DNA from 2 places in the Paenibacillus sp. FJAT-27812 genome. Region 1 is predicted to be linked to the other one. Evidence: predicted binding sites of a transcription regulator. Region 1 holds the regulator's gene; the other holds the start of a gene.
What was found. The regulator NrdR, encoded in region 1, represses ribonucleotide reductase genes. The targets are predictions, from matches to a motif close to AACACNATATATNGTGTT.
Positions count from the first base shown of each region.

Region 1 (9,070 bases):
GTATTTCCTTCCGGGGAGCCTATTGAGCTTCATACGCATGTGATTTTTCATTTTGACGATGGAACGGATCTGCGTTATAAGGATGTGCGCCAGTTCGGCACGATGCATCTGTTCCAAGCGGGCTCTGAGCTCGAGCTGCCGCCGCTTAATAAGCTTGGCATCGAACCGCTTGAGCCGTCCTTCACGCTTGAAGCGCTGCGCGGGAAGCTGGAGAAACGTGCGACGAAAATCAAGCCGCTGCTTCTCAATCAAGAGCATATCGTTGGCCTAGGCAATATTTATGTAGATGAAGCGTTGTTCCAAGCGAGAATTCATCCGGAGCGAACGCCAAATACGCTGAAGCCAGCCGAATGGAAAAGGTTATACGAAGCGATTCGCTCGACGCTTGCGCATGCGGTTGAAGCAGGCGGATCATCGATCAAATCTTATGTGAACGGACAGGGCGAGATGGGCATGTTCCAGCACCAGCTCCTTGTCTACGGCAAGAAAGACGAGCCATGCCCGACCTGTGCAAGACCTATCGAGAAATTCACCGTAGGTGGCAGAGGCACGCATATTTGCAGCAAATGCCAGCAGCTGAACATGCCTTCCAAAGTAAAGGCATAGCAGCAATTCCTAATCGACAAGCACAGACAAATACTCCCCGCATATGATAGATGTGTTACGAACAATGGGCGGATGACTACTCACAGCCATTAAGGTGAGCTGGCAGCCGCTGTGCGGGGAGGGACTAAAGTATTGTTCGCGCATGTTGTTTCACTATTAGTGCTTGCTTTTGCCGTTAGTTTGGACGGATTTGGTGTTGGTGTGACGTATGGATTGCGGAGAATTCGCATCCCGTTACTGTCGGTGTTGATAATAGCTTGCTGCTCTGGCATCATCATTTTTTTGTCGATGCAGGTCGGAGGCTGGCTTACCGGATTTTTGTCAGAGTTTGTCGCGCGCCTGATCGGTGCTTGCGTGCTCATTCTAATTGGGGGCTGGGCGCTGTTTCAGCTAAAGCGCGGCAGGCAAAACGATGAAGCGGGCGAATCCGCTGAGGCTGCAAGCCAGAGCAGTGCGGAAGCTGCTGGAGGCGGAGTAAAGACGCATGCAGGAGAAATTGCAAGTGCCGCACTTGTTGTCATGGTGGAGCTGAAACGGCTTGGCCTTGTGATCCAAATCTTGCGGACGCCGCAAGCGGCCGACGTAGATAAATCGGGTACGATCTCCGCATCGGAAGCGATCATGCTTGGCTTTGCGTTATCGCTTGATGCATTTGGGGCAGGCTTAGGAGCCGCAATGATCGGATTGCCATCCTTGATTACGGCACTCACGATAGCTGCTGCAAGCGCGATTTTTCTAGTAAGCGGCATCCGCTTCGGCTTTCGTTTCTCCGCGTGGAAAGGCATGCAAACATTATCTTTGCTGCCAGGCTTATTATTAATCATGATTGGAATCATGAAGCTGTTATAATCTGAGGTGAAATGGATGAAAATCGGATTAACCGGCGGTATTGCCAGCGGCAAAAGCACCATCGCTAAAATGCTCGTTGAGCGCGGTGCGCTGCTGGTCGATGCCGATCAAGTTGCAAGGGAGGTTGTCCTTCCCGGTGAGTCAGCATTAGAGGCAATCGCCTCTACGTTCGGACAAGCCGTGCTTGCAGCAGACGGCTCGCTTGACCGCAAAGCGCTCGGCGAGATCGTATTTCAAGATAAAGCCTCGCTGGCGAAGCTCGAAGCGATTACACACCCTGCTATACGCTCGAGAATGCAGCAGCGCATACATACGTATGAGGAGCAATTTCCTGAGCGGTTGGTCGTAGCGGATATCCCGCTCTTGTATGAAACGAAGCAGGAGCATTTGTACGACGGCATTATGGTTGTATATGTCCCGGCTGAAATGCAGAAATTGCGCTTAATGGAAAGGAATCATTTGCCTGAGGAAGAAGCCAGCCGCCGCGTAGCGCTGCAAATGGACATCGAGCAGAAGCGGGAAAAAGCGGATTGGGTTATCGACAACAGCGGAACGCTTGCGGAGACGGAGCGTCAGCTAGAACAATTTTGGAAAAGTAAGTGTCTGCCATGAGAGTACTACTGAAGAAAAGAGTGATATTGGTTTTGCTGCTCGGGCTGATTACGATTTTGTTTCTTAAGTCGGATTGGCTGGCCGCTATGATGTATCCGGTTCATTTTAAGGATGACATTCGTGCAAGTGCTTCAAATTACGGGGTTGAGCCACATTTGGTAGCTGCGATTATTCGCAGTGAAACCAATTATCGGACAGGCCAGGAATCCAGGAAGGGCGCTTTGGGCTTGATGCAAATTATGCCGGATACGGCTAACTGGGTTATTCAAAAGGCGGGTTTTGAAGAGGTTACCGAAGATATGCTCAGGCATCGAGCGGATGTCAGCATCGAGGTTGGCGCGTGGTATTTAAAATCATTGGATCAGCAATTTAATCACAATAAGATCGCCGCTATAGCCGCATACAACGCAGGGCCTGGAAATGTAAGGAAATGGCTTGACTCTGGCGTATGGGACGGTAAAATAGACTCGGTGAAGGAAATCCCTTTTGGCGAAACTAGGCACTATGTACAGAGGGTTGTATACTATTATAATAAATACAAGGATTTATATCCGACCTTCTGATGAACGATTATACCGAATATGCAAATACAACGAAGCCTTGGAGGCCCGTCACTTCTTGGACGGGCCCTGCCAAAGCATCCTTTATTCATACAACATGTAATGAATCATTATTTGTATTGGCCAGCAAGGGATTGCTCGGCAATTTGCACTAGGCGACGGGTAATGTAACCCCCGATGGAGCCAGCGTCTTTTGTAGCCATGTTGCCGTAGTATCCGTCTTGCGGAATAGCGATGCCTAGCTCTTGAGCAACTTCATATTTCATTTGGTCAAGTGCAGCTGTCGCTTGTGGTACTACTAGTTGGTTACTGCTGCGGGATGCGCTCATGTATGTTCACCTCCTTGCGGTTGGTAAAAGTATTATGTGCAAAAATCAAAACTTCATTACAGGAATTACATGGAAATTAAATTAATTTGAGAAGAGCCCATTTCAAAGGCTCTTGCTGACTAAGAAAGGAGGCAATACGCAGCATGAAATGTCCATATTGCGACTATGCCGGAACAAAAGTATTGGACTCGAGGCCGGCTAACGAAAACAAATCTATTCGTCGCCGCCGTGAATGCGAAAAGTGCAGCCGCCGCTTCACGACCTTCGAAATGATTGAAGAAACGCCTCTAATCGTCATCAAAAAAGACGGAAGCCGCGAAGAGTTCAGCCGAGACAAAATACTACGAGGTCTTATCCGCGCCTGCGAGAAGCGTCCCGTACCGGTAGAACGCCTCGAAGTTATTGTATCCGAGGTTGAGAAGGAGCTTCGCACAACGGCACATGCCGAAGTTGACAGCAGCGATATCGGCGGCATTGTCATGAACGAGCTTTACCCCGTTGACGAGGTAGCCTATGTCCGCTTCGCGTCTGTTTACCGCCAATTCAAGGACATCGATATGTTCATGAAGGAGCTCAACAACCTGCTGTCCAAACATCCGCTCAACGGCATGATAGATAAAGATTGACAATTTTGGCGACGCTGTGCTAAGATCAATCTTGTCGTCATTTGGGGCCTTAGCTCAGCTGGGAGAGCAACTCGTAATGCAGCGATAATTAACAATTCTATCTAAAGTAGCATTTTTATCCCAGTTTCGTAGTTGTGGGGCTTTAGCTCAGTCTGGGAGAGCGCTTCGCTGGCAGCGAAGAGGTCAGGGGTTCGAGCCCCCTAAGCTCCACCATAACCATAAATAATACCTGCCTTTGGCAGGTTTTTTTATTTGACCGCCATAGATATTTTGATTTTTTACATTATAATTATTTTATTGAGCATGAGCAGATTCGAAAGGGTTGTGGGAAGTTGTGGCATTCAAGACCGAAAACGAGCTTGTCATGAAGTTGATACAACATTTCAGTAATCGATTACTTTTTCAGGAAGTCGGTGCAGGATACGGTATCTCGGATATAGTTATGATTAGAAATCAATCAGAATTTCAAAAATTCATTAATGAAAGATCAGGTGTGTACCTAAAAACATTAGATGAAGTTAAGGTACTTCATTATTTGAAAAAGAAAAAAAGTGCCAGCTTTAAAGTCATCGAAGCTGAACACTTTTTTTCAAAATCCAAATTAAAAAATATCCTAAAAAATTTAATGTCTTGTGGAGCAATTATAGAAAACGACTTGAAATATTTTTATACTAACAATGTTTCTTTATTTTCACCTAGAGTGTATGCTTTCGAAGCAAAGTTAGAGGACTGGCAAAAAGGCCTTGCACAAGCTTTAAGGTACCAACGATTCGCCTCCAAAACTTACTTGGTATTAGACGAAGACTTTGTGCATAGAGTGGACCATAATGAGCTCATTAAACATAGTGTTGGTTTAATATCTGTTGGAAATAAAGTAAGGGAAATTATTAAGCCAACCATTTCAAAACCTACTGATTTAATAATGAATTACAAAATTGCAGAAGAGTTATTGAAAAAATTAGAGTTGAGTAGCCTTTAACATATCAATTTTATTAATTTCTATAATTACTTCTTTCCAAACTTCTAAATGGGAATGAGTAAAATTCTTAATTCTTTTTTCACGATTGATATCTTTAATTAATTGTACAGCTGTTCCAACATCATCCAAGAACTTTCCAACTCTTTCATTTTTATTAAGTTTGGTATATTGAAGGAATTGATTATTTTTAATAGTAATATGATGATTGATTGTATTATAAAACTCTGTCAAATAGTCTGTGTTTATTGAATTATTGCAAAACATGCAATTGCAAATGCATTGACTTCCTATTTCAGTTGATAGTATATCTTGAAGAATGTTTTGGTTGTATAGTCCCATGATTTTTTCTATATAGTATCTTCGTGCTGCTGATCCACTCTCTTCACGATTAAGAAAATCCTTTTTAAAAGTATCACTTTGTCCAAGACCAGAGGCAATGGTGTTTGCGCCTACTGATAACAATCCTAATGAGAAGTCATTAATTCTTGAAAGTATTATTTCCCGTTTTGTTTCAGATAGAAGTTTTACTAAGTATGCATATGAGTAATAATGATTTCGGTTTGTGGAATCAAAACTACCAGCGATTTGAAGGTAATAGCCGTCCGGATTAGCTGAAGTCACAAAATTCACTAGATCAGTTATTGACTCTATATCTTCGAACTGCTCAATATCAAGTGATATCCCATAATAAAGAGGAATGCTAATTTGTTTAGCTATTAGATAGGACTTTGCTTCTTTGTATGTATTATAATCTACATTTAACCACCCGCTCGAATCATTCTCTAAAAAATGATACGGAGATAACAATATTCGAGGGTTATAATTAAGTTGGAATTCCATAGTACCAATAACTCTTTCTTGTATAGCCTTAACACTTTGGAAATCCTTGGGGGTTTCCTTTTTCATATCAGAAATTAAATACGGGAGTTTCTTATAAGTTGCTTTAGTTGTGAATGCAGAATAGGCTAAAGTTTGTGTAAAAGGGTCGATTATCAGCTTTAGATTATGATTTTCGCGTGAAAGTTCCATGTAGTTCTTATCTGAAAAAATTAGTTGTGGAGCATTGAATACTGCACCGTTAATTTTAAAGGAGTCATTGTACGCCACTACTGCCTTGGAATCATTATTAATTGGCATCGGCAAAAACTGTAATTCATTACTAAAATAAACTGGTGTTATTTTTGTTGAGTTTTTTGCATTTATATTTGAATGTTTTTCTAAACGAGAAATAATTTCTTCGAAGTGTATTGCTCGTTCGAATGGTTGCTTCTTTAAAAGTGTTTCAACAAGTTCTGAGATGTCAATTGGTACAGTAGAGATTTTTGAAGCAAGCGGGACTGGTGTCTCCCCAAGAATTTTGCGGATTGCCTCAAGTTGATTACTCATGGTAAATGGTCTTTCTCCTGAAATAAGTTCATATAAAATTACAGCTGCAGAGTAGAAGTCTGCCCTGTAATCAATATCCTTAGCATTAAGCTGTTCAGGAGGCATATAAGCAAATGTGCCCATAGCTTGTCCTGTAGTTGTTAAAGTACTGGCATCTACCAGTTTAGAGATACCAAAGTCGAGTAATTTAATTTGCAATTGATCATTAACCATAATATTCGCAGGTTTTAAATCTCGGTGTATCACACTTTGATTATGGATTGCATTTATTCCTTGGAATATATTTTTAGTAATAGAGCATGCTGTTGCAAGCGAAACCTTATTATTTATGAGGTAATTTTCGAGAGTTATTCCTTGAATATACTCCATAACGATGTAACGATATCGTTGGTTCCCGTCGCTTATAAAACCATCGTCATAATACTTTACAACATATGGGTTATTAACAGTTCTTAGTATTCTGATTTCTCTTTCTATACGACGATTATCAGTCACGTCTTTGTGCAGAATATTTTCACGAATTAATTTTAATGCATAATCCTGCCCATCTTTTTGTACCTGGTAGGTTGTCCCAAAACTACCTTCTCCAAGGTTTCTAATTATGTTATATCCATTGATACTTTCCAAGAAGACCCCTCCAAAATAGGTTTATTTTACTAATCTCTATACTTCCATTGAACCATAAATCATAAAGAATATGAATACCTTTTTGTACTGAATTCAATTTCCAGAAAAGAGACCTCATCGAGTATGCTGAGCTAGTTCAATCGAACGGGAATTCGTATCCATTGGACGCTTTGAGAAATACAGATATTTTCGCGTACCTTTACATTCAGGAAAATATTTCAATTTGGCGAATGTATATGAGGAGGTGATATTATGCTTAATGAGGAGAAAGTGCCTCTCTAACGAGGGAATTCATAAACAGATTACATAAAATAGATGATCCCGCGGCTATTGTTGTAACAATCCATTTATTTTGCGAAAATGCTTTAAATCAATTGATGAAACAAAAAAAGAAAACACCTGACGAATACATAACAGAGCAATCTGCATTTTTAGTTAAACTTGATTTATACTATAGTATTGGCTTGGTGGATGAACCAATGTTCAATAACTTGGTAAAACTCAAAGCACTCAGAAATAAATGTGCTCATAAGGTAGATGTTGATTTTGACAAAATCGATCATAACTATTGGATGGGAAATGTTGAAGATTAGATTCGCAGTAATGAAAAGTCCATTAAAGATAATTTAGTCCTTATTGGTGTTAGCTGGTATAGGAATCAAATTGTAATATGAAGTGACCGTTCACTTACTAGAAAAAGTCGCGAGACTTGGTAGTGCAAGTAGCTCAGCTGGGAGAGCGCATCGCTGGCAGCGATGAGGTCAGGGTTCGATCCCCCTAGGCTCCACCAAACACAAATTTTAACACGCCAAATTTTGGCGTGTTTTTTTGTGTTTGGTGGAGCCCTTACAGGGGGCGAACCCAGGGGTTCAGTCCGCGCGGACGAAATGGGCGAGTAAGCTTCGTCAGCCATTTGATCAAGATTCGGGCATCCCATGATGGAAAGACGAGTAGCCGAGTCGTATCCCCCAGGCTCCACCAAATAAACAATTCACACCACGTCCTCTGGACGTGATTTTCTGTTTACTATGGTGGATGCGCTAAATGGGGCAGACGGCGCGTACGAAGCGTGAACGTAGTAGCATGGCATCGAAATTTACCGCTTTGCTTTGCTTCATTTGGATAAGAGCAGGGGAAGGTTATAAACAGATATTTCACCATCTGCAAATTAGTGAATTATTGAAGTATTTTACCAAGGTTCAACTTGTGAAAAAAACCAGTGCGACAATCTGATGTTCAGAATGTTGCACTGGTTATTTAACTATCGTTCTCCGATTGCCCATTTGTTGCCCTACGGCGCTGCGAAAGCAGTTGATAACCTCCAGTCGTTCAGCTCATTCACAGAAAAGGATTAATATTCATGATAGCTCCAGTGGATCGGTCCAAAGATACATGAAACCTGCCATCGCTAGTAAGATTGCCTGCGGAAGAAGGTTTAATTTCAAGTAAAATAAGAGAGTCATTGGCGTAGCTATGCTCGATTGTTGTGATTTGTACTTCTTGAACACTAACGTCCAGGAATGGTTGAGCCAACTGAATCGCTTTCTCTTTACTTTGGTCTATTGAAATCCACTGTTCTTTTTGTGTTCAATTTCTTTTTTTTAATTCTTTCCATGCCATCATATTGTTGAGACCGATTATTTTATTATTCTGACCAACCCATACACGCATACTGTCATCTGTGGTTACATATGATGCAGTGGCTACTTCTCTCTCATCTGGTATAAGTGAAAATCCAGTCAGGTTAAAATACTTCTGCAATACCAGAGTAGCTTCTTCCGCAGTATTGACTGTCAGGCTTTGGATTTGGCCGCCTCCAGGCTGCGATAGCTTTACCACTTCAACTGTTTCTTTTAATTGGGCATTCCCTTGAGCATTTACTAATGAGAATGAGCAGACAGTTAATAGCGTTACAATTCCTAATACAGATAAGCGAATAGAATTTTTCTTAAAATGTTTAATCATGAGAATTCTCCTCTTGAGATGCTTGTAATTTCCCGATAATCCGACCAAACCTGGATATCTCCGGGCTCCTGCATAATGCTCCAATAAATTAATGATCGTCTGACCGTACGCTGCTTTTTGTTCAGCATGGATGTAGGACAGGGCTAATGCATCACAGGCTATTTCTTGATCTGCCCGCATTCGTGCGTAGACAACCCACATAATCGGATTAAACCAGTGTAAAATAACCAGTACATGCATGAGCCAATTCATCGCAACATCCCTGCGCTTGATATGTGCCAGTTCATGATTGAAAATATAACGGAATTGATCGGCATCCATCGAACGAATCAACGAACGGGATAATAAAATCCTTGGTTTCATAAACCCATAAACCGCAGGACTCGGCACTGCATCTGTTTCGGTCAGAAGAATCGATTGTTTGACCGACATTTGGCGTTTGCATTGCTCGAATACTTGTAAGACCGCCGGATTGGTTACATGGGGCTGTTTTTTAATTCGTCTATACACGTTGATATTGGCTATAAGGGT
Region 1 covers NZ_LIGH01000001.1:7,124,913-7,133,982, reverse strand. Annotated here, with positions in the region: gene mutM (DNA-formamidopyrimidine glycosylase) at 1-606, shown strand, start outside; gene ytaF (sporulation membrane protein YtaF) at 739-1,455, shown strand; gene coaE (dephospho-CoA kinase) at 1,471-2,067, shown strand; gene ADU23_RS30690 (lytic transglycosylase domain-containing protein) at 2,064-2,630, shown strand; gene ADU23_RS30685 (alpha/beta-type small acid-soluble spore protein) at 2,738-2,956, opposite strand; gene nrdR (transcriptional regulator NrdR) at 3,100-3,582, shown strand; tRNA gene ADU23_RS30675 (tRNA-Ala) at 3,719-3,795, shown strand; gene ADU23_RS30670 (hypothetical protein) at 3,947-4,561, shown strand; gene ADU23_RS30665 (serine/threonine-protein kinase) at 4,541-6,574, opposite strand; gene ADU23_RS30660 (hypothetical protein) at 6,949-7,167, shown strand; gene ADU23_RS30645 (M56 family metallopeptidase) at 8,162-9,070, opposite strand, start outside.

Region 2 (9,070 bases), 2.2 Mb from region 1:
GCATGAACAAAAAATAGCAGTCATGGGACAAATGGCAGCAGGTATGGCACATGAAATACGCAATCCACTTGCATCGATCAAAGGATTTGCTCAGCTTGTGAGTCATAGACTTCGTGAGCCTGAAATCAAGGTTGATGAATTAAAAGAATACTTAGACATAACCATTAAAGAAATTGACTCCTTAAACGGACTTGTAACGGACTTTCTTGTTCTGGCCCGAAGAGGCGATAGCTCAAAAAATGACGGCAATATTTTTGATGTGAAAGAGGTTTTACATAGAGTTAATAACATTGTGAATCAACTCATACTTAGCGATGATATCGTTCTCTCCGTTGATTATTCCAAAGAAGAATTGCACACGTTTGGAAACGCTTCTCAACTTGAACAAGTGTTCCTCAACATTTTAAAAAATAGCATTGATTCATTCACCACAGTTAGAGGCAGCATAGATGTAATAGCCACCACCGTCACTCAGAAAAATGAAATAATGCTAACGTTTAAAGACAATGGCGAGGGAATCCCGAAGGACATTTCAAACCGTATATTTGACCCTTTCTTTACAACAAAGGAAAGAGGGACAGGCATAGGATTGTCGATTTGCAAACAACTGATCGAAATGTATGGCGGACGGATTCAGATCGAGTCAGAATTAGGGTTAGGGACTACTGTGACCATTATTTTACCATGGGTGCACCGGTGACCATATATATACTTTGGTCATACAATTAGTTTAATCAAATTAGTGTCCCAAGCGTGACTAATTAACCAATAAAGCCCGACCTCATGAGAGGTCGGGCTTTTGTCCAGCAGCATGCAGCTATTAAGAAACTTTTTCTTCGTGTTCCCCATCAACATTTGTTTTTAAGCGGAAACTTTAATTCACCATCAATTACATTTGCTATACCCGCAATTGCTGCACTGCTTACAACCCTCGATATTAATTAATGAAGCAGAGCCGCAGGAAGGGCAAAGGTCCAGCGAAGTCATATCCATAGGCGGATGCGTCTCAGGCAATCTGCCTTTGGCAGTCTCTTCAAAAGCAAGATTGTTTGAACCCGCTGCTCCTTCAACCGTCACTGCCTGTTCCTCGCCGCTTGCTTGATGCAGCTCCAGCGATTTGGCTACCGCATCGGCAATGGACTCCACCCGGTTGACGCCAAAACCAATCGCTCCTGATCCGCCGATCCCTTTTAAGTGTTTGATAAGCAGCTTCACCTTGTTCCCATGGTCGCCATAGCGCAGAAACAGCGAGCAGACGCGGCCCAAAGCCTCAGCCATTGCAAAAACATCCGAGCCTGCTTTGCCAACATTCAAAAAGATTTCGGCTGGCGTGCCGTTCAAGTCATTAATCGTAATATAAGCCATGCCAAATGGCGTATTCACCTTGTAGGTCGCACCTCGCAGCACCTGCGGCCTCCGTTTGTATTGCTTATCGACCACCAGCTCCGTTGGAACTGCGGGAACAACAGCCTCGACTAAATCCGCATCAAAATATTCGTCACTGCCCGCTTCCGGCGAAGCAGCAGTATCAGGCAGCGCTTCAGCTGCCTTAGCTTCTATAAAATCTTCCTTCTTCGTTGAGAGCACTTGTACATCGCGGCTGCCATCCCGGTAAATCGTTACGCCCTTGCAGCCAAGCTCGAATGCAAGCTCATAAAGCTTGCCGGTCTCCTCTACCGTAAAATCCGCCGGACAGTTGGCCGTTTTCGAGATCGAGCTGTCAACCCATCGCTGGATCGCAGCCTGAACGCGAATGTGATCCTCCGCCGACAAGCTCATCGACGTTACAAAATAATCGGGAAGCTCCTCGCCCGGATGCTTAGCCTTCCAGTCCGCAGCAATGGGCACGTCTTGTTGATCAAACCCAAGCCGGCTCTGGCGGAAGTATTCGAATGCAAAATAAGGCTCGATCCCCGTAGAGGTCCCGACCATCGTTCCCGTGCTTCCTGTAGGCGCCTGGGTGATGACGGTAACATTACGCATGCCTTTATCGGCAACAGCTTCCCCAATCTCCGGAAAAGCGCCAATCATATGCTTCATAAACCCGCTCTGCACATATTTGTCAGCATCAAAGGCTTCGAATGAGCCCTTCTCCTCTGCAATTTCAGTCGACGCCAAGTAAGCTTCGCGAGCCATAAAACCATACAGCTTATCTAAAAATGCCAACGATTCCTTACTGCCATATCGGACGCCCAGCTTAATCATAAGCTCCGCCAGCCCCATCGTTCCGAGCCCAATTCGGCGCTCAAGCTTCTGATTCCGCTCGTTTTCTTCAAAATGATACGGCGTCTTGTCGATTACATTATCGAGAAACCGTACCGACCATCGCGTCACTCGCGCCAGCTCTTCCCAATCGACGTCATTCGCCTTCTCATCATAGAACTTCGATAGATTCACCGCAGATAAATTGCAAACGCCCCAGCCTGGCAAGCCTTGTTCACCGCAAGGATTTGTACTAATAATAGGATTAAAATACCAGCTATTAGACATTTGATTGTAATACTCCATAAAGACGACGCCAGGCTCTGCCGATTTCCACGCCGATTCGATGATGGCATGCCAAATCTCCCGAGCGCGTACAGTCTTGTACGGGATGATCCGTTTGCCAAGCCGCCGCCACTCTTCTAGATCCCCCGTCCACAGCTCATTGTAATCCGATTCCTTCGTATCCGGGAACACAAGCTCCCACTCCAAATCTTCCTTTACAGCCTTCATGAACTTATTGCTTACGCAAACGGATAAATTCGCATTTGTCACCTGACCCATCGTTTGCTTGACGGTGATGAACTCCAGCACGTCTGGATGCCAATCATTTAACATAAGCATTAAAGCGCCGCGGCGGCTGCCGCCCTGCTCGATTAACCCCGTCGTGTAGCTGAACAGCCCTCCCCATGATACGGCGCCGCTCGACGATCCATTTACCCCAGCGACGATAGCCCGGCGAGGCCGCAGCGAAGACAGATTCATCCCCACGCCGCCGCCGCGCGCCATAATCTCCGTCATATCGCTGAGCGTCTTCATAATGCCGCCCCGACTATCCTTAGGCGAAGGAATAACGTAGCAATTAAACAACGTCAACTCTTCGCTTGCGCCTGCTCCCGCCGCGATTCTCCCACCGGGCACTAGCTTCCAATCATCTAAAATATATTTGAATTTCTGATACCATTCCTTCTGTTTCTCATTGCTAGTCTCGACGGAAGCCATCGCACCCGCGAGGCGATCCCACATCTCCGCTGGCGTCTTCTCAATCGTAAGCGTCAGCTTCTCTACGCTGGACTCGACAACCTCCCCGTTTCTAAGCTTAACCGTAACGTTATTTCCTTCACGCGCGACTACTTCCCCCACTTCCTTCGCCGGAAATTTCGGATCGTCCTTCGTCAGAACGAGTACGATATCGCCGACTAACGTTTTGCTCGTATCTGCATTTTTCCAGGCGTACCGATCCAAAAATATTTTTTCGCTTAGTCCCTCAAGCCGATTCCCGTTAGACGTCTCCATCACTGCCGCTTCCTCCTTCGGATTCCCGCGCTGTAGGCATATGTACGTAATTATATGCGAATAGCACAATATATTGTGTCATTTAATCATTATACAATACTACATATTGATTTTCAGACTGATTTTTGGCGAAATATAGCAGCCTTCGCCGCTTTCATGGCCTCTCTCACTCTTTTGCTTGTCCATTCTCTTTTTTAATCGCCTTCTTATTATTATTGGATGAAAAGGCAATACTGATTACAACTTATCCCTTTTACTGCGGAAGGAGCTGCTCAAGATGACATTCCAAACAACGCCGCAGGCTGCCTCAGCCGAAGCCGGCACAGCAATCGTAACGCGCAAGCTTCATCCTTTAGTCGATCTGCAGTGTGACCGCACATGGTTTGAGGAGCTGCAAAATCGTCTTACAAAAAACGGGCCGTGGGATGATTGGACGTTATACCAGCTCGCAATTGAGGCTGAACAAGCGAAGCGGATCGAGAGCTTCGAGCAATTGCTATGTTTAAGATCACTGCCCTCCTTTGAGCCGATGCCGCATCAAATCAGCACGGCGCGCAAGGTTGTGCATGAAATGGGCGGCCGCGCCATACTTGCCGACGAGGTCGGTCTGGGCAAAACGATAGAAGCCGGGCTCGTTCTCAAAGAATATATTGTGCGAGGACTTGCGAAACGTGTGTTAATACTCGTTCCTGCCTCTCTTGTGCTTCAATGGGTGCGTGAGCTGAATCAGAAGTTCGGCATATCGGCCGTTGCCCAGAAGAAGGCGCATACATGGGGTTACGATGTTGTAGTCGCCTCTATCGACACTGCTAAGCGCGATCCTCATCGCGAGCTTGTCCTTGGCACCGACTACGATTTAATCATTATCGACGAGGCGCATAAGCTCAAGAACAAGAAAACGACAAACTACCAGTTCGCCAATCTTCTGCGCAAAAAATACTGCTTGCTGCTAACGGCTACTCCGATCCAAAACGATATGGACGAGCTGTTTAATCTCATTACGCTGCTTAAGCCTGGCCAGCTCGGCGGGCAAAGCGATTTTGCCGCAAACTTTGTTGTCGACAAGCGGCTTCCTAAAAATGAAGACCAGCTGCAGGAAGCATTGTCCGGCGTCATGATTCGCAATCGGCGCGGAGACGGCGGCATCCATTTCACGAAACGTTTTGTCAAAAATATACCGCTTACCTTGTCGGAGGAAGAGAAGGCGCTCTACGATGCGGTTACCGGATTTGTTAAGGAGCGCTATGAGGAAAGCGGCGGCGACTTATCGAGCATGCTCTCCCTCGTTACGCTTCAGCGTGAAGTGTGCAGCAGCCGCGATGCCGTATTTTTGACGCTGGTCAACCTCTTCAAGAAAACGTCGGAGGACTCTCCGATGCGTCCGAAAATTTGGGAGCTTGTTGAAAAAATACGCAATATCAAAGCGAATACGAAAGCGGAAAAAGCGATGGAGCTCGTCAAAGAAATGAATGACAAGGTCATCATTTTCACCGAGTACCGGGCAACCCAGGAATATTTGCTGCAATTTTTCCGTGCGCAAAACATGGTCGCCGTCCCTTATCGAGGCGGCATGAACCGCGGCAAAAAGGATTGGATGATGGATTTATTCCGCGGACGCGCCCAAATTCTGATCGCTACGGAAGCTGGCGGCGAAGGCATAAATCTGCAATTTTGCCACCATATGATCAACTTTGACCTGCCTTGGAACCCGATGCGGGTGGAACAGCGGATAGGCCGCGTACATCGTCTTGGGCAGAAGGAAGACGTCAAAATTTACAATCTTTGCACGATCGGCACAATCGAAGAGCATATCGTCAATCTTTTGCACGAAAAAATCAATCTGTTCGAGCTTGTGATCGGGGAGCTGGATCACATATTGGAGCGCTTCGAGAAGGGCGACGGCTCCCTTGAGCAGCGCCTTGCGCGCATGCTTCTGGAAGCCGGCAATGAAACGGATTTAAAGCAGAAGATCAATCATTTGGGCTCCTCGCTTAGCCGAATTCGCGATGAGGTCATCACAGGTGAAAATCCGCTGCCGGCTAGTCCCGATCTGCTCGTCAATTTGGATACGCTTGGACAAACGGTGGAGGTTCAGCCATGAACGAGAAGCAGGTACACAAATTCGTCAATCGTTATTTAGAAGCAACGGAGTGCTCGATACTCGAGAAGTCGCCCAATCATTTTACGGTTAAGCTCTCTCCTCACGCTGATCGCGAGCTTACGAATCGCCCCTATTATTGGAGCTTCGTCGACCGGGTCGGCGCCGAGCCGGAGACGATGACTTTCCTATTTGTAACGGATAAGAACAAATATGACGCCGCTGAAGAGCTGAAGAAGATCGATGCCGCTTCCGTTCAGCAAGATGCAGGCGAAACGGCCCAGGATGCAGCGGCAAACGCCGCACTCGGCCGCTCGCTCGGCTTCGTGCACGGCAGCCTAGCCGCGCCTGCCCGCGTACCGCGCGAGGATTTGTATTTTGGCGCGCGCAAGCTGGACATGCTGTTTGACGCAGCCAAAGCGAAGGGCAGCTTTGTTTATTTGTTCCAAGAGCCGGAGAAGCGCAGCAGCAATCCCTTTTCCTCGACGCCATATACTGCATGGCTAGGCGTCAATATGCGGGTCGAATTCGCTTGCGACCGCAAGCGCGAGGAAATTCATTGCTATGGCGTTTCGCTTGCGACAGGCCATTGCGTGGAGCTTTTTTATGATCGCTTGCTCACCCACAAGCTTACGCCGCGCCTGCCAGCCAATATTCATATTACGAAAAATGGCATCTCCTTTAACAAGGCACTTGGCATCGTCGAGCAAGCACTGGAGCGTAAGCTTCGCAGCTATGATTATAGCTGGGCGGAAAGCGCTACTGCGAGGCTGGAGGAGGAGCTTGAGCGGATAAGCGGATACTACGAGCCGCTTATTAAGAACGGGCTTGAAGAAAACAAGCCGGCTATCAAGGAGCAATTCGAGCAGCGGCAAGCCGAAATCCGGTGGCAATACGAGCCTCGTGTGACTGCGTCCGCCATTAACTGCGGCATCTTTCATCTCGAAGGCATCGATTAACGGTAATTAGACGATTTCCCCATTGATACGTCAAAAAAAGGCGGTCGCAGGTCCGCCTTATCGCGACAGGTTGCAACAGCCTTCTTAAAGCATGTCCCTTACAATAGCATAGAGGTGATTAATGATGCGGAGAAAATTTATTAAGCTTACAGCGGCTTGCGTGTTAACCGCTATTGTTCTATATGCCGGAGGCTTACAGCCGCAATCTGCGGCAGCCATTGCAAACCGCGCGACGGCTTACGAGCCTGTTCAGCAGCAAGCGCAGCGCTGGGTGGACGAGCTTGCCGCTTCGCCCTCTTTTGCAGCTTGGAAGAAGTCATCCCTTGTCGTATCGCCAATTGGCCCGGGTACTCATAGCTGGCTTGTCCTTGTGAAGCAAAATCAGGATACAGTAGGATACCTCGTCGTGAATGCTCTTGAGAAAGGCGGATATCAACTAGGCGAATATGGGACAAGCACGCACCCGTTATTTGATGAGCAAATACTCTCTAGATCCATGAAGCAGTTGGAGCTGATTAAGCCTGCCTCCAAAACCGAAGCGCTATATGTGCACCCGCTGCTGGCAGCTTGGAAGGTAACCGCGGATAAGGATACGTATTATACGGATGCAGCAAGCGGCGAGGTGCTGCCCGTTCAGTCAAGTGACTGGGCTGCCGCTTCGGCAATGAAACTTAAAAATACGGGACAGATGCTGGCAGCAGATAAAGCGACGATTTTGAAACAGGTAACATTACCATCATTTAATGCATTTGCTAAGCTGCCATGGTTGACCAAGCAGCCCATGCCCTTAAGTTCGAGCTCTTATTCCGATTTATTTGCCCATCTGAACAACAAAGAACAACTCCGCTACACCGCTGAGCTGTTCGATGGTCAAATGCTGTATGTGTGGTCGGTTGTCGGATATAACAAATGGAGCACCGGACCTATATACGTTGCGCTCGAGGCGGACGAGAACGGCTCAGACCGCCGTTATATCCCATTAACCTTGCTAATCGAGCTTGGTCATTTTTACCGATGACGTTCAGCCCTGCCGCGCCACCAAAGCATAATACTCATTGGACCATAACCAAACCATCTCGTCAGCCAAGGCTCTCTTCTCGCTTTGGCTGACGTTCTTATTTGCTTACGTTCCTCCCTCGGCGTCTCCATATAGTTTACGAACCGCTCCGTAACGAATTTCACGTACTCATCGCCTTTTGCCATATGTCCCGCTCCCCTCTCCAAGTCCGTATAAGAAGATGTTATAAGTTTGCCCTGCAGGTTTCGAATGTAAACATGCATGAGTTTTCCTTCAAACAGCCACGCTAACACTAAGTCAAAGTGATGTGGAGGAAACCTTATTATGCTTCGTAAAATAGCCCTCGGCTTAATCGTGCTATGGCTTGCAGCTCTTAACAGCTCATCCAGCGCTCAAGCTTGGCCCCTGCTGCCAGTAGGAACCGATCAGGATTGGGCCTTGCCGTCTACGGTCGTGATTATTGACGTTGGTCATGGCGGCATTGACGGCGGGGCTTCATCTGCCGATATTTTGGAGAAGGATATTAATTTAGCAATCGCGCGCAAGCTATATTTTATTTTACGCAACCAAAACATTCCTGCAGTGCTTAATCGTACCGGCGACTACGCATTAAGTGACGATAACCGCTGGCATATTACACGCTCCAGACATCGCAGGGACTTATCGCAGCGCGAGCAGCTTACCCAGGAAATTGAAAGCGAGCTTCTCGTAAGCCTGCATGTCAATTGGTCGAAAAAAAGCTCCACGCAAGGGCCGCTTGTTCTGCATCAGAGCAGCGGAGAAAGCTCTTTACTCGCGTTTTGCATTCAGGATGCGCTCAACAGACAGCAAAATACAGCCTTCCTTCCAAGGGAAGGAAAGCCGTTTTATTTGCTTAAACGCGTTCAACAGCCAGCCGTTATCGTAGAAATGGGATTTATTAGCAGCGAAAGAGATCGCACGATGCTGACCGATCCGAAGCGTCAGCAGGAGGTTGCGTCCGCCATCGCTTCAGGGATTAGGCAGTATAAGTGGATCGTTCATTGAATCTCCCGGAATGAGCTTAGTCAGCTTCACAAATTGTACGCTTTGCTGCATCGCAGGAATGGACTGCTGAAGGACGGCTGCCGTCTTCAGGCCCGCAGGTCCAACATGTCCGATCGTGATGCAGCTGGCATGCAGTTCCAAATGTTTGCGAAGCACGCCAATTTGCTTTGAAATATGCTGGACCGTATAGACATCATCAAGAAACACATCATTGGAAACGAGCGGTACGCCAAGCTCTGCCGCAATTTTTGGCACGACCGTCTTAAAGGTTGTCCGGCTGTCTAGAAAAAACAAGCCCCGTTCCTTGCATACGCCAAGCACGATTCGCATCATTCTCTCGTCTGCCGTCACCTTCGAGCCCATATGATTATTCATCCCGATCGCATGCGGCACATTGTCAATGGCTTCTTCTACGCGCTTGCGAACCTCCGCATCGCTCAAATCCGTCGTCAATGCGCCGGGACCCAGCCA
Region 2 covers NZ_LIGH01000001.1:4,908,599-4,917,668, reverse strand. Annotated here, with positions in the region: gene ADU23_RS20425 (two-component system sensor histidine kinase NtrB) at 1-700, shown strand, start outside; gene ADU23_RS20420 (adenosylcobalamin-dependent ribonucleoside-diphosphate reductase) at 886-3,498, opposite strand; gene ADU23_RS20415 (DEAD/DEAH box helicase) at 3,776-5,599, shown strand; gene ADU23_RS20410 (YqhG family protein) at 5,596-6,555, shown strand; gene ADU23_RS20405 (hypothetical protein) at 6,677-7,573, shown strand; gene ADU23_RS20400 (YqzE family protein) at 7,564-7,758, opposite strand; gene ADU23_RS20395 (N-acetylmuramoyl-L-alanine amidase family protein) at 7,898-8,599, shown strand; gene ADU23_RS20390 (divergent polysaccharide deacetylase family protein) at 8,564-9,070, opposite strand, start outside.
Region 2: a site for NrdR is predicted at 3,561-3,578, ahead of ADU23_RS20420 (adenosylcobalamin-dependent ribonucleoside-diphosphate reductase). Genes of this name have one in related genera too.